Regions from separate parts of the Enterobacter sp. 186315 genome, predicted to be linked through region 3. Evidence: riboswitches for the same ligand, from Rfam matches in the RefSeq annotation. Region 3 holds a riboswitch; each other region holds the start of a gene.
The links. A riboswitch is a leader RNA that binds a small molecule or an ion and turns the genes downstream of it on or off. The one in region 3 is predicted to bind thiamine pyrophosphate.
Positions count from the first base shown of each region.

Region 1: linked by a shared signal. The riboswitch ahead of thiC (phosphomethylpyrimidine synthase ThiC) and the one ahead of thiM (hydroxyethylthiazole kinase) in region 3 are both predicted to bind thiamine pyrophosphate.
Region 2: linked by a shared signal. The riboswitch ahead of thiB (thiamine ABC transporter substrate binding subunit) and the one ahead of thiM (hydroxyethylthiazole kinase) in region 3 are both predicted to bind thiamine pyrophosphate.

Region 1 covers NZ_JBPTTK010000031.1:18,708-23,023, forward strand. The annotation lists gene thiC (phosphomethylpyrimidine synthase ThiC) at 1-1,786, opposite strand, end outside; TPP riboswitch at 1,865-1,977, opposite strand; gene rsd (sigma D regulator) at 2,032-2,529, opposite strand; gene nudC (NAD(+) diphosphatase) at 2,625-3,398, shown strand; gene hemE (uroporphyrinogen decarboxylase) at 3,437-4,316, shown strand, end outside.
Region 2 covers NZ_JBPTTK010000002.1:318,814-323,129, forward strand. The annotation lists gene thiP (thiamine/thiamine pyrophosphate ABC transporter permease ThiP) at 1-1,167, opposite strand, end outside; gene thiB (thiamine ABC transporter substrate binding subunit) at 1,143-2,126, opposite strand; TPP riboswitch at 2,158-2,258, opposite strand; gene sgrR (HTH-type transcriptional regulator SgrR) at 2,295-3,950, opposite strand; gene sgrT (glucose uptake inhibitor SgrT) at 4,039-4,191, shown strand; gene ACSVHP_RS03900 (sugar efflux transporter) at 4,311-4,316, shown strand, end outside.
Region 3 covers NZ_JBPTTK010000007.1:155,459-159,774, forward strand. The annotation lists gene ACSVHP_RS10495 (PfkB family carbohydrate kinase) at 1-367, shown strand, start outside; gene ACSVHP_RS10500 (GntR family transcriptional regulator) at 341-1,087, opposite strand; gene thiD (bifunctional hydroxymethylpyrimidine kinase/phosphomethylpyrimidine kinase) at 1,130-1,930, opposite strand; gene thiM (hydroxyethylthiazole kinase) at 1,927-2,697, opposite strand; TPP riboswitch at 2,733-2,829, opposite strand; gene ACSVHP_RS10515 (hypothetical protein) at 3,017-3,958, opposite strand; gene ACSVHP_RS10520 (hypothetical protein) at 3,983-4,252, opposite strand.

The DNA.
Region 1 (4,316 bases), on a different contig from region 3:
CCTGGCTGATTTTCATCGAGCAGAATTTTGGCCCGCACATGGAGCAGAAGTGCGCCACTTTGCCGGACTCCTGCGGCAGAGTTTCGTCGTGATAAGCGCGGGCGGTGAACGGGTCGAGGGCCAGGTTGAACTGATCTTCCCAGCGGAATTCAAAGCGTGCCTTCGACATGGCGTTATCGCGGATTTGCGCCCCCGGATGGCCCTTCGCCAGATCCGCCGCGTGGGCGGCGATTTTGTAGGTGATCAGCCCCTGCTTCACGTCCTCTTTGTTCGGCAGGCCGAGGTGCTCTTTCGGCGTCACGTAGCAGAGCATCGCGCAGCCAAACCAGCCAATCATCGCCGCGCCAATCCCGGAGGTGAAGTGGTCGTAGCCCGGCGCGATATCGGTGGTCAGCGGCCCCAGGGTGTAGAACGGCGCTTCGTGGCAGTGCTCCAGCTCTTCGGTCATGTTGCGGCGGATCATCTGCATCGGTACGTGTCCCGGGCCTTCAATCATCACCTGCACGTCATACTCCCAGGCAATTTTGGTCAGCTCGCCCAGGGTATGCAGCTCGGCAAACTGCGCTTCGTCGTTGGCGTCCTGAATCGAGCCGGGGCGCAGGCCGTCGCCCAGCGACAGCGAGACATCGTGGGCCGCGCAGATTTCGCAAATCTCGCGGAAATGTTCGTAGAGGAAGTTTTCCTGATGATGGGACAGGCACCATTTCGCCATGATCGAACCGCCGCGCGAGACAATCCCGGTCAGGCGTTTGGCGGTCATCGGCACGTAGCGCAGCAGCACGCCCGCGTGGATGGTGAAGTAATCCACCCCCTGTTCGGCCTGCTCCAGCAGCGTATCGCGGAAGGCCTCCCAGGTGAGGTTTTCTGCTATGCCGTTCACTTTTTCCAGCGCCTGATAAATCGGGACGGTGCCGATCGGAACCGGGCTGTTACGCAAAATCCACTCGCGGGTTTCGTGGATGTAACGCCCGGTGGAGAGATCCATCACCGTGTCCGCGCCCCAGCGGGTTGACCACACCAGCTTTTCCACCTCCTCTTCGATAGACGACGTCACGGCAGAGTTACCGATGTTGGCGTTCACCTTCACGAGGAAGTTGCGGCCAATAATCATCGGCTCGGATTCCGGGTGGTTGATATTGGCGGGAATAATGGCGCGCCCGGCGGCCACTTCGTCACGCACAAACTCCGGGGTGATATTTTCCGGCAGGCGCGCGCCAAAGCCCTCGCCCGGATGCTGGTGGCGCAGCACCTCGCTGCGGATGCGCTCGCGGCCCATGTTCTCGCGGATGGCGATGAACTCCATCTCTGGGGTCACGATCCCCTGACGGGCGTAGTGCAGCTGGGTCACGCGTTTGCCCGCTCTGGCGCGTTTTGGCGTCAGCAGGCCGGTAAAACGCAGTTCGTCCAGACCGTCGTCAGCAAGGCGTTCCTTGGTATACGCGGAGCTTTGCTCGTTTAGCGCCTCGCTATCGGCGCGGGCGTCAATCCACGGCTGGCGCAGCTTTGCCAGCCCCTGCTGCACGTTAATCGCCACCTCAGGGTCGCCGTAGGGGCCGGAGGTGTCGTACACCGGGATTGCTTCGTTCTCTTCAAACTGCGGGTGCTCTTTGCTGCCGCTGATAAGGGTAGGGCTTAGCTGGATCTCACGCATCGGCACGCGAATATCCGCCTGGGAGCCGGTAATGTAGATCCGTTTTGAGTTGGGGAAAGCGGTGCCTTCCAGAGTGTCGATGAAGCGTTGTGCGTTTGCGCGCTGTTCGCGGCGGGTCAGTTTTGTGGCAGACATAGCTCATTCCAAAAGTGAAGGACGTGGCTTGTCAGACGACGGATGAAGCAAGAGGAGATCGCCCGGAGGCGATACAACAGCAGATAGACTCTTGTTCCCTTCGCAGGTATTAGCCTGATCAGGTTCCGCGGATCCCGAATTAACGGTCTCAGCCTGCGTTTTGGCAACGCTAGGCACTCCGACAAGAAAAATCCCCCTCCGAAGAGGGGCGAATGTTTGTAAACTACTCGTTAACGACTCAGAACTCAAGCGGGTGGCGCGACGTTCTCTTCGTTGCCGAGCTTCAGATTGTTATCCAGCGCCAGGCAAATAAGCTTATCCTCCAGCGTGAAGCGCTCTTCCAGCGCCTCGCCCAGATCGGACAGCGCCTGCTGGAACTCAAGATAGTTATCGTGATCGATAGCGTTCTCAAGCGTGGAGTCGTAGTAATCCATAATCTGCTGGGTATTGTCCTCCAGCTGCGGATAAAGCCTCGACGCGGTTAATGCGAGACCTGTGCCTTCCATTTCGCGGATAATGCGCTCATAAATATTGAAATGGCCGTCGGACAGGTAGTCGACCAGGCTCTGACAAAAATCATCCAGCGCTTTTTCGTTCAGACGCATGTAGGATTCTTTGCCAGGCTTAATACCGACCAGATTGTAATAAGCAACGAGCAGATGCTTGCGCACATGTAGCCAGCGATCCACCAGTGTGTTACTTCCTCCAACGCGCTCTGTAAGGCTTTCTAGCTGGTTTAACATGTTCGACTCCACAAGGTTTAGAATTAACTCTGCGTACCCAAAATGTAATCACAATGCTAACAACATGTCAGTGAAGCGAAGGTAGTGCAATAGATATGGATCGTATTATTGAAAAATCAGATCGCGGCTGGTGGTTAGTCTGCCACGAACAAAAATTATGGCTTCCTGCGGGCGAAATCCCGTTTGGCGCGGCGGACACGTTCGATCTGGTGGGGCAACCTGCGCTCAGGATCGGCGAGTGGCAGGGCGAGTCGGTATGGCTGGTTCAGCAGGCGCGCCGTCAGGATATGGGATCCGTTCGCCAGGTGCTCGATCTGGATGTCGGGCTGTTTCAGCTTGCCGGTCGCGGCGTGCAGCTCGCGGAGTTCTACCGCTCGCACAAATACTGCGGCTACTGCGGCCACACCATGCACCCGAGCAAAACCGAGTGGGCGATGCTGTGCAGCCACTGCCGCGAACGCTACTACCCGCAAATTGCCCCGTGCATCATTGTCGCCATTCGTCGTGATGATTCCATTTTGCTGGCGCAGCACACCCGCCATCGCAACGGCGTGCATACCGTGCTGGCTGGGTTCGTCGAAGTGGGCGAAACGCTGGAGCAGGCGGTCGCGCGCGAAGTGATGGAAGAGAGCGGCATCAAGGTGAAAAACCTGCGCTACGTCACCTCTCAGCCGTGGCCCTTCCCGCAGTCGCTAATGACCGCCTTTATGGCTGAATACGACAGCGGCGAGATCGTCATCGACCAGAAAGAGCTGCTGTCGGCGGACTGGTATCGCTACGACGATTTACCCCTGTTACCGCCGCCGGGCACCGTGGCGCGTCGCTTAATTGAAGATACTGTGGCAATGTGTCGGGCCGAGTATGAGTAATGTTACACTGGAGCCATGACGCTTAAGGAACTGCAAAAATGACCGAACTGAAGAACGATCGTTATCTGCGCGCGCTGCTGCGCCAGCCCGTTGATATCACCCCCGTGTGGATGATGCGCCAGGCAGGCCGCTATCTGCCAGAGTACAAAGCCACGCGCGCGCAGGCGGGCGATTTTATGTCGCTGTGCAAAAACGCCGAGCTGGCCTGCGAAGTGACGCTCCAGCCGCTGCGCCGTTTTCCGCTGGATGCTGCGATCCTCTTCTCGGACATTCTGACCATTCCTGATGCGATGGGCCTCGGCCTCTATTTCGAAACCGGCGAAGGCCCGCGTTTCACTTCGCCTGTCAGAAGTAAAGCCGACGTCGATAAGCTGCCGATCCCCGATCCGGAAGACGAGCTGGGCTACGTGATGAACGCGGTGCGTACCATTCGCCGCGAGCTGAAAGGCGAAGTGCCGCTGATTGGTTTCTCCGGCAGCCCGTGGACGCTGGCGACCTACATGGTGGAAGGCGGCAGCAGCAAAGCCTTCACCCTGATCAAAAAGATGATGTACGCCGAGCCGCTGGCCCTGCACGCGCTGCTCGACAAGCTGGCGAAGAGCGTCACCCTCTATCTCAACGCGCAAATCAAAGCGGGCGCGCAGTCGGTGATGATTTTCGATACCTGGGGCGGGGTGCTGACCGGGCGTGATTATCAGCAGTTCTCGCTCTACTACATGCACAAAATCGTCGATGGCCTGCTGCGTGAAAACGAAGGCCGTCGCGTACCGGTGACCCTGTTCACCAAAGGCGGCGGTCAGTGGCTCGAAGCGATGGCGGCGACCGGCTGCGATGCGCTGGGTCTCGACTGGACCACCGACATCGCCGATGCGCGCCGTCGCGTGGGCGACAAAGTGGCGCTACAGGGCAATATGGATC
Region 2 (4,316 bases), on a different contig from region 3:
GCCGGTTGCCAGCACGATGCCGGGCATCGCCAGAATCAGCATGCCCGTCAGTTCCAGAGCCTGCCCGGCTTTGCGTTGCTCGCGGGCGTACAGCTCGCGGCTGCTCCAGAGCAGCATCAGGGTCAGCAGCACGCACAATACCCCGGCTCCGAGAGCGATGCGCAGCGAGGTAAAGGTCGCCTGCCAGAGCACGGGCTGTTGCAGCACCGAAAGCATGTTCAGATTCACCCCATCCACCACCACCGCCAGCAGCGGCGGCAGCAGAAGCAGGAGCGCCAGCGTAATCAGAACGATATCGCTTATCCGACCGTGCAGGCTGTCCTGCGGATCGCGCCAGCCCGCAATGTGGTTATGTCCCACGGGAATCGCTTTGCTTAAGCGCTGGCTCAGCAGCACCAGACCCAGGCAGCAGATCATCTGCACGATCGCCAGCAGCGCCGCGCGGCCCGGATCGTAGTCGTAGCTCAGCGCCTGATAGATAGCCAGCTCGATGGTGGTCGCCTGCGGCCCGCCGCCGAGAGAGAGCACGGTGGCGAAGCTGGCAAAGCAGAGCATAAAGATCAGCGCGGCGACCGGGGGAATTTGTCGGCGCAGCCACGGCCATTCAACGAAGCGGAAGAACGACCAGCCGCGCATATCCAGCTGGGCGGCAAGCTGACGCTGCTCGCCGGGAATGCTTTCCAGCGCCTGTAAAAAGAGGCGCGTCGCCATCGGCATATTGAAAAAGACGTGTGCCAGCAGAATGCCTTTCAGCCCGTAGGGAGAGAAATTCCACTCCAGGCCGAGCAGGGCAAAGAGCGAGGCCAGCCAGCCCTGACGCCCGTAAACGCTCAAAATACCGAACACCGCCACCAGCACCGGGAGGATCAGCGTCATGGCGCACAGGCGCAGTAACGCCTGTCTGCCGGGGAAGCGTCTGCGGTAAAGGGCGCGGGCGAGGAAGATGGCGGGCACCACCGACAGCAGCGCCGAGAGAAACGCCTGCCAGAACGAGAAACGGATCACGTGCCACAGGTAGCTGTCGTGCCAGAGCGCGAGCAGATCGCTATCCGGCGCGTTAAGCCACAGCGCCAGAAATGCCCCCAGGCTGACCGCCACCATCAGAACGGCGGCGAGCAGTCCGGGGAGCAGCCAGCCGGGGATCAGCGGCTGACGGCGCGTTGCCATTCACTTACCCATGCGGCGCGCTGTGCGGCCACCTGCTGCGGCGTAAACTCCAGCGAGGTCTGCGGTTTTGTCAGCTTTTCAAAGCCTGCTGGCAGCGCAACGTCGGTGACCGGGTACATCCAGTTGCCGGTCGGGATAGCGTTCTGGAACGCCGGGGAGACCATAAACTTCAGGAACTTCTCTGCCAGCTCAGGCTGTTTGCTGGCGGCGGTGCGCGCAGCGACTTCCACCTGAAGGTAATGACCTTCCGCGAAATTGGCCGCCGCGTAGTTATCTTTCTTCTCGGCAATAATGTGGTAGGCCGGGGAGGTGGTGTAGCTCAGCACCAGATCGCTCTCCCCTTTGAGGAACAGGCCGTAGGCTTCGCTCCAGCCTTTGGTCACGGTGACGGTTTTCGCCGCCAGCTTCTGCCAGGCTTCCGGCGCTTTATCGCCGTACACTTTTTGCATCCACAGCAGCAGGCCGAGGCCCGGGGTGCTGGTGCGCGGATCTTCATAAATGACGCGCCACTTCTGTTCGCCTTCGACCAGTTCTTTCAGGCTTTTTGGCGGGTTTTTCAGCTTGTTCTTGTCATAAACAAACGCAAAGTAGCCGTAGTCGAACGGCACGAAGGTGTCATTCTTCCAGCCGCCGGGCACCTTAACGGCATCCGCCGCGACGCCGCTTTTAGCGAACAGTTTCGTCTGCGAGGCCGCATCCAGCAGGTTGTTATCGAGACCAAGCACCACGTCGGCTTTGCTGTTTTTGCCTTCCATGCGCAGACGGTTGAGCAGCGAAACGCCGTCTTCCAGCGCCACGAACTTCAGCTCGCAGTTGCAGTCGGCTTCAAAGGCTTTTTTCACCACCGGGCCAGGGCCCCAGTCGGCAGAAAAGGAGTCGTAGGTGTAGACCGTCAGAACGGGTTTCGCAAAAGCAGGCAGCGCAAACAGCGCCAGCAGGGGAAGAACTATTTTTAACACTTTGCACCTCAAAGTTGAGTGGCAAAGGATTTTGAGAGACAGCCTCAAATCCCTTCGCCGGCGTTATCCGGATCAGGTTCGACGGGTATTATCTCAGCGCACATCAGTGATGCAGCACCCCGTTGAGAACGACAGTATTGTAATGATTTGGTGAATATTGCGAAAGCATTATGGCTCCGGCGGCGCAAACCAGGCGGATTTAAAATCAAACCAGCCGAGGGTATTCATCCGCAGGCCGCGCATACTGCGCTGGCCCTGGATCATCAGCCAGTGGTGGATCAGCGGCACAATTGACTGTTCCGCCAGCAGCTGCTGGCACCACACGGCCAGGTTCATCTCCCCCGCGCGCCACTGCGTGGCATCCTGCTGCCAGTCCCGTTCAATACAGTGCTGAATGAGCGGCACTTCATACAGGTGCGAAAACAGGGAGAAATCGAGCGGCAGGGTAAAGTTAGCACTGTTCAGCCAGATATCGCTGACCTCGTCGCCACGGTGCCAGTCGTCGTAATCCATCTCCCGGATCTCCAGCGTTACCCCCACCGCGGCGAGGAGTCTGGACATGATCCTGGCGATAAAACGGTGCTCGACATGTTCGCGGTAGTAGCTAAGGGTGATGGACTCCAGCCCGGCCGGCTTTTCGCACTGCTGCGGATGGGCGTGGTGCCAGCGGGGCAGCAGGCCGTAAGCCGGGAACCAGTAGGTTTGGTACTGCTCTTCCGCGTGATAAATCAGGTTTGCCGGTGCGAGAATGTGGCTTATCCACTTTCGCACCTCCCTGTTTGCCCCGCGATGGGTGCGGCTGTCAAACAGCAGATAGTAACAGCCCTCTTCAAGACGGCTCTCCACCGCCTTTTCGCCGCGCGTTGGTCCTTCAAGCGTCAGTCCGACGCTCAGCTCTTCGTTGATATCCGGCAGAACCCAGACGTTAACTTCGTCGATCAGGGCGCGATAACCAAAGTAGTCGTCGAACGCGCGGATCTTAAGCTGATTATTGTTATTGCGCGCCACCGAATAGGGCCCGGTGCCAATCGGCACGCTGGCGAAGTTGGCCATGGAGTGCCATTCGGCAGGCAAAATCATTGACGGGACATATCCCAGCAGCCACGGCAGCCATTTGTCCGGCTGCGACAGTTCGATGTCCAGCGTCCAGGCGGTGGGAGAGTGGATACGCACGATATGCGAATAGAGCGGCAGCCTGCGGGCGCGCTCCAGAGTGGCGATCGCGTCGCTCATCTCCAGCTCGCGGCCGTGATGGAAATGAATGCCGGGGCGTAAGAAGAAGCGCCAGTGCAGGGGGGAAATTTGCTGCCAGTGGTGGGCGATATCCGCTTCCAGTTCCCCGTTTTCCTCATTTATGCGCGTCAGCCCGCTGAAGATCTGCCGCGCCATGTGGGTTTCAGAGCGGCGTAAGGCGCTGCCGGGCAACAGGTTTTTCATCGGACGGTAATAGACAACCCGCAGGATGTGCCGCCCCTGACGGAAGCTTCTGCCGAGGTGCGACACCAGCATCTGCCGAACGGCGGCCTTATCGCCGACAAGCTGAACCAGCTGATCGATTCGATCCTGCTCAAGAAGATCTTCCGCCCGCTGCTGCTGTAGCGCCAGCCCGGTGTAGAGGAAGGTCAGACGCGAGCGCTTGCCGCGTCCTGCTTCCGCCTCCCAGCTTAGCCAGCCCTGCTGCTGCATGGTGTTGAGCAGGGTGCGCATGTGGCGGCGCGAGCAGTTCAGCAGCTCGGCCAGCTCGTTCAGCGTGGTTTCCTGCGACTGCCCTTCGCAGCACTGCCAGAGGCGGATAAATTGTTGTTGCAGACGACCAGAGGGCATAAAAGAGGAACTCCTGACAAAAAATCAGCAATTTATTAATCCCTATATTAGGCCAATAATTCTTCCCGATGAAGCGAGGAGGTAAATTATGAAGAGGTCAACCGCACGTCAGTTTTACCAACGCTATTTTTCAGCGACAAAGGGAGTGTCCTGGCTGGCCCGCCAGTCTGCTGAGCAGCGGCTGAAAATGCTGGAAGATCTGATGCAGTGGGATGTTACGAATCCGACCTCTTCTCGCTAACTCGCCTCGATCATGTGTGACTGAGTATTGGTGCTAATCACCGGCCAGCAAAATGTTTTTGCTGGCTTTTTTCGTTTAGTATTCCTGCCCATATCGAACGGCTTTCACAAGGATTTTGTATGCTC
Region 3 (4,316 bases):
TGTTTCGCTTAACCGTCAGGAGGCGCAGCTTGCCGCAGAGAGGCTCGGCGTGGAGGTAGAGTCGCTGGGCGCTCACTGGCAGCAGCGTTTCGGCTCGCCGCTGATTGTGCGTCACGACAAAGACGGCGCGGCCTGGTATGAGGCGGGACAGTCCGGCAACGTTCCGGCGTTTGCGGCCACCGTGGTGGATACCATCGGCGCGGGAGACAGCCATGCGGGCGGGACGCTTGCCGGGCTGGCGGCGGGCTGGAGCCTGGCGGAGTCGGTCAGGCTGGGTAACGCGGTTGCCGCCTGGGTGGTGAGCCACCGGGGCGGCGATTGTGCGCCAACGCGCGAGGAACTACTCCTCGCACACAAAGACGTATAGATCGCTGCGGCAGTAGCTAATGCTGTACTCAATGGGCCGGTGCTGCTGGTCGAGCGCAACCTGCTTGATCACCAGCACCGGAATTTTGTCATCCATCTTAATGTGCGTCTGAAATTCGCTGTCCGGCATCCGGGCGCTGACGCGGGAGCGGGTGCGCTGCGGGAAGATATTCTGGCTGCGGAAATAGTCGTAAAGCGAAATGCCGATCGCGTCCGGGTCGTGAATTAACCCCACCGGCACCCAGGACTCCTCAATCGATACGGCATCGTCATCCACGTAACGAATACGCTTAAGCAGAAAGACATCGCTGTTCGCGGGCAGCGAGAGCTGGCTGGCGACCTCTTCCGGGCATTTCACCACCCGTTTATTCACCCACAGCGTGTTGGGCGTTTTGCCGCGCAGCACCACCTGCTGAGAAAACCCGCGCGCCTCCTTCAGGGAGTATTCAAAGATATTGTTGATTTGCGTGCCGTAGCCGCGGGCGCGGGTCACCACGCCCTCTTCCTCCAGCGCCTGCATCGCCTTACGCACCGTAATGCGCGACACCCCGGTTAACTGACTCAGATCGCGCTCGCCCGGCAGGATATTGCCGTGCGCCAGCACGCCGCTGCGCACCGCGTTTTTCACCGTGTCGGCAAACTTCAGGTACAGGGGCGTGTTGTCCGGTGCGGAAATTCGCTCCAGTAACTGCTCGATTAACCGGGTATGCGCTTGTTCCATCTCTGTTTTTCTCAGGCGTGAGGTTTCCTGCCAGTATACGATCTACCACCATTCATGAAAATGATGAACCGGCCCAATACCGTGACCCACCTCCAGAGTATCGGCTTTGGCCAGCGCGGCAGAAAGCCAGGTCTTGGCCTCCTGTACCGTATCGCCCCAGTTCTGATGGCGCGGGCGCAGCGCCGCCAGCGCCGCCGAGAGCGTACATCCCGTCCCGTGGGTGTTTTTGGTCTGCACGCGCGGGGCGGTAAAACGCACCTCGTCGTCGCGGGTAAAGAGCCAGTCCGGACTTTCGGCATCATCAAGATGACCGCCTTTCATCAGCACCGCCCCGCAGCCCATCGCCAGCAGCGCGTGGCCCTGGGCTTTCATCTCGCGCTCGTTTTGCGCATGCGGCGCGTCGAGCAGCGCGGCGGCCTCCGGCAGGTTTGGCGTGATCAGCGCCACCTGCGGCAGCAGCTTTTTACGAAGCGTATCCACCGCCGAGGATGAGAGCAGCGGGTCGCCGCTTTTCGCCAGCATCACGGTATCGAGCACCACGTTTTGCACCTCATAGCGCCTGAGCCTTTCCGCCACCGCCTCGACGATATCCGTTTCCGCCAGCATCCCGATTTTGGTGGTATCAATGCGCACGTCGCTGAACACCGAATCGAGCTGCGCCGCCACAAAATCAGGCTCGATGCGGTACACCGACTGCACGCCGCGCGTATTTTGCGCCACCAGCGCGGTAATAACGGAACAGCCGTACGCCCCCAGCGCCGAGAAGGTTTTGAGATCGGCCTGGATCCCCGCCCCGCCGCTCGGGTCGGTCCCGGCAATGGTTAATGCGTTGATTCGCTTCATGCGCGATCCTCCAGCGCGTAGAGCGCATCGAGGAACGCGCTGGCGAAGCTGCCCGGGCCGCGAGAGTGGCTTATGGCAACCGAGCCGGCGCGTTTCATAAAGCCGCAGGCCGCCGCCACGTTGTCGAGCCTGTCGCCGGGTAGCGAACAGCTGGCCGCTACTACCGCCGAGAGCGCGCAGCCCGTTCCCACCACGCGGGTCATCAGCGGATCGCCGCCCGCTATCGACCGGGTGCGCTGCCCGTCGGTGATGTAATCCACCTCCCCGGTCACCGCCACAATCGCGTTGGTCTGCCGCGCCAGCGCCTGTGCCGCAGGCAGCGCGCTGGCGGCGGTATCGGTGGTATCCACGCCGCGCCCGCCCGCGCTCATCCCGGCAAGGGCGAGGATTTCGGAGGCATTACCGCGAATGGCGGCAGGCTGGAGGGAGAGAACTTGCTGGCAAAAGCGGGTGCGAAACGCCAGCGCCCCCACCGCAACCGGATCGAGCGTCCAGGGCTTGCCTGCCGCCACGGCGCTTTCAATCGCCCGGCGCATCGACTGCGCCCGGGGCGCGGTGAGCGTGCCGACGTTAATGAGCAGCGCGTCCGCCAGCGCGGCGAACTGCTCGGCCTCTTCGGCCTCAATCACCATCGCAGGTGACGCGCCAAGCGCCAGCAGCACGTTGGCCGTGAACGTCTGTACGACATCGTTGGTCATACAGTGGGTAAGCGGAGAACGGGTTCGGAACTGATGTAAAACGTGTAGATCGAGCAGGTCAGGCTGCATGGTATCGCTCCTGCCTTGCGTGAAGAAGCGATGTCCGGGAAGGCATCTGACTTCCCTACGCTGGCATTATCCAGATCAGGTAATACGGGTATTTCTCAGCCTTCACAAAGAAGGGCACCCCGAGTCATTTACTACAAAATCAAAAGTTTGAGATTAATGCTTCTCATTAATCTCTGAACGGGATAGTAATGCTAGCGGGAAGTGCTGTAAACGGCTAAAGCGAACCTTTTGGGCAATGTGTGAAAGGATGAGTGACAATTACACTGACGCTAGTCAGGGGCAAAAAAAAATGCCCCTGCTATTTGAAACATGTTGAAAATTACTCTTCGTCACGTCTGTAGTTCGTACGAAGAAAATCCTCATACTTCGCTGGAAGTATGGCAATTTCTCCCCACGTTTTATCTTTGGACCAGTATCCTGCACCACATGAGGCTATTTTTCCAAAAAAGAGCAGAATCCGCCTCAATGCGTTTGCCTGAGTAATTCCTCTGGCATCCAAATCACCATTACTGGCAGATATTCTGAAATCGACATTGCCAACAAGCCTAGGGTGCCTCAAAAATACGTGACTGTTATGTTCAAATCGATCTATGCGTACAATTTCTCCAAAATAAAAATTGGGAATATCATCTTCAGAATCGATCTCAGCAGCCTCTTTCAAAGACTCTGCTAAAACATAATGATATACATGGTCCCCTACCGCAACGTGGATATCTCGATAGTAGTTTTGGCGAAAATTGGTGCACAACGATTGAACGCTTGTCACCTTACTTGGTAGGTTGAAGGTCTGGCCTTCATGCCTAGAGGCAGGAACATTAACAGGCGGCCCATTCTCACTTTCAAATTCTGTTTCAACCAGTTCAGCATGTTCCTCATCATGTTGTCTTGCGTTATTCTGAGGCCGCTCTTGCTTGAAACCACTAATAATAATAAGTTCACCATCTTCAACGGCTTGTGCTGCTTCGGCTTCGTTATCGTATTTTTTCCCAACCATGATCCCACTTCGTAAACGGCAATACGGTGCGTCTTCATCAGGGTAGTGTCTAAAAAGAGCTTCAGCGCCATTCGCCATGATAGACACAGCTGGATCTCCTGGAACTCTTAACAAAGGTTCATAGCATGAAGGACAGTGAAGATATCCTTTCATTTCTGCTTCATATTCCAACGGCTCAACTTCAACTCTGTTTAGCGCTACAATTGGCATCGTTGATTTGTTCCATTTTGGATCGTAATAGGCATAAGCAATTCTTCGGCTAGTCATTTCTTCTCCCTTCGATAAGTTTCATCAACGATTACTTTTTCCATAAGACATAGATATTCCGTCAAGATACCCCTGAGCATAGGCAGCATGCGGGCTCTTATGCCTTACATTTCCAGCTTGGCTTTCAGGAAGGGAATCTAAATTAATCCAAAGTGTTTCATCGCGCCTTATACCTGCTTCATAACCTTTTTCATACGCGCAACCACAACATTTATGTCTACCCATTCCTCCTTGATCGTCAGGAAGCTTTTCAAAAAAATCCCAGTAACGATGCTGATCTTCGCAATTTGCCATAGATCCAATTTCCTTTTGAAATGAATACTCAAACTATATGAATACTCTGAACCTCCATTTCAAG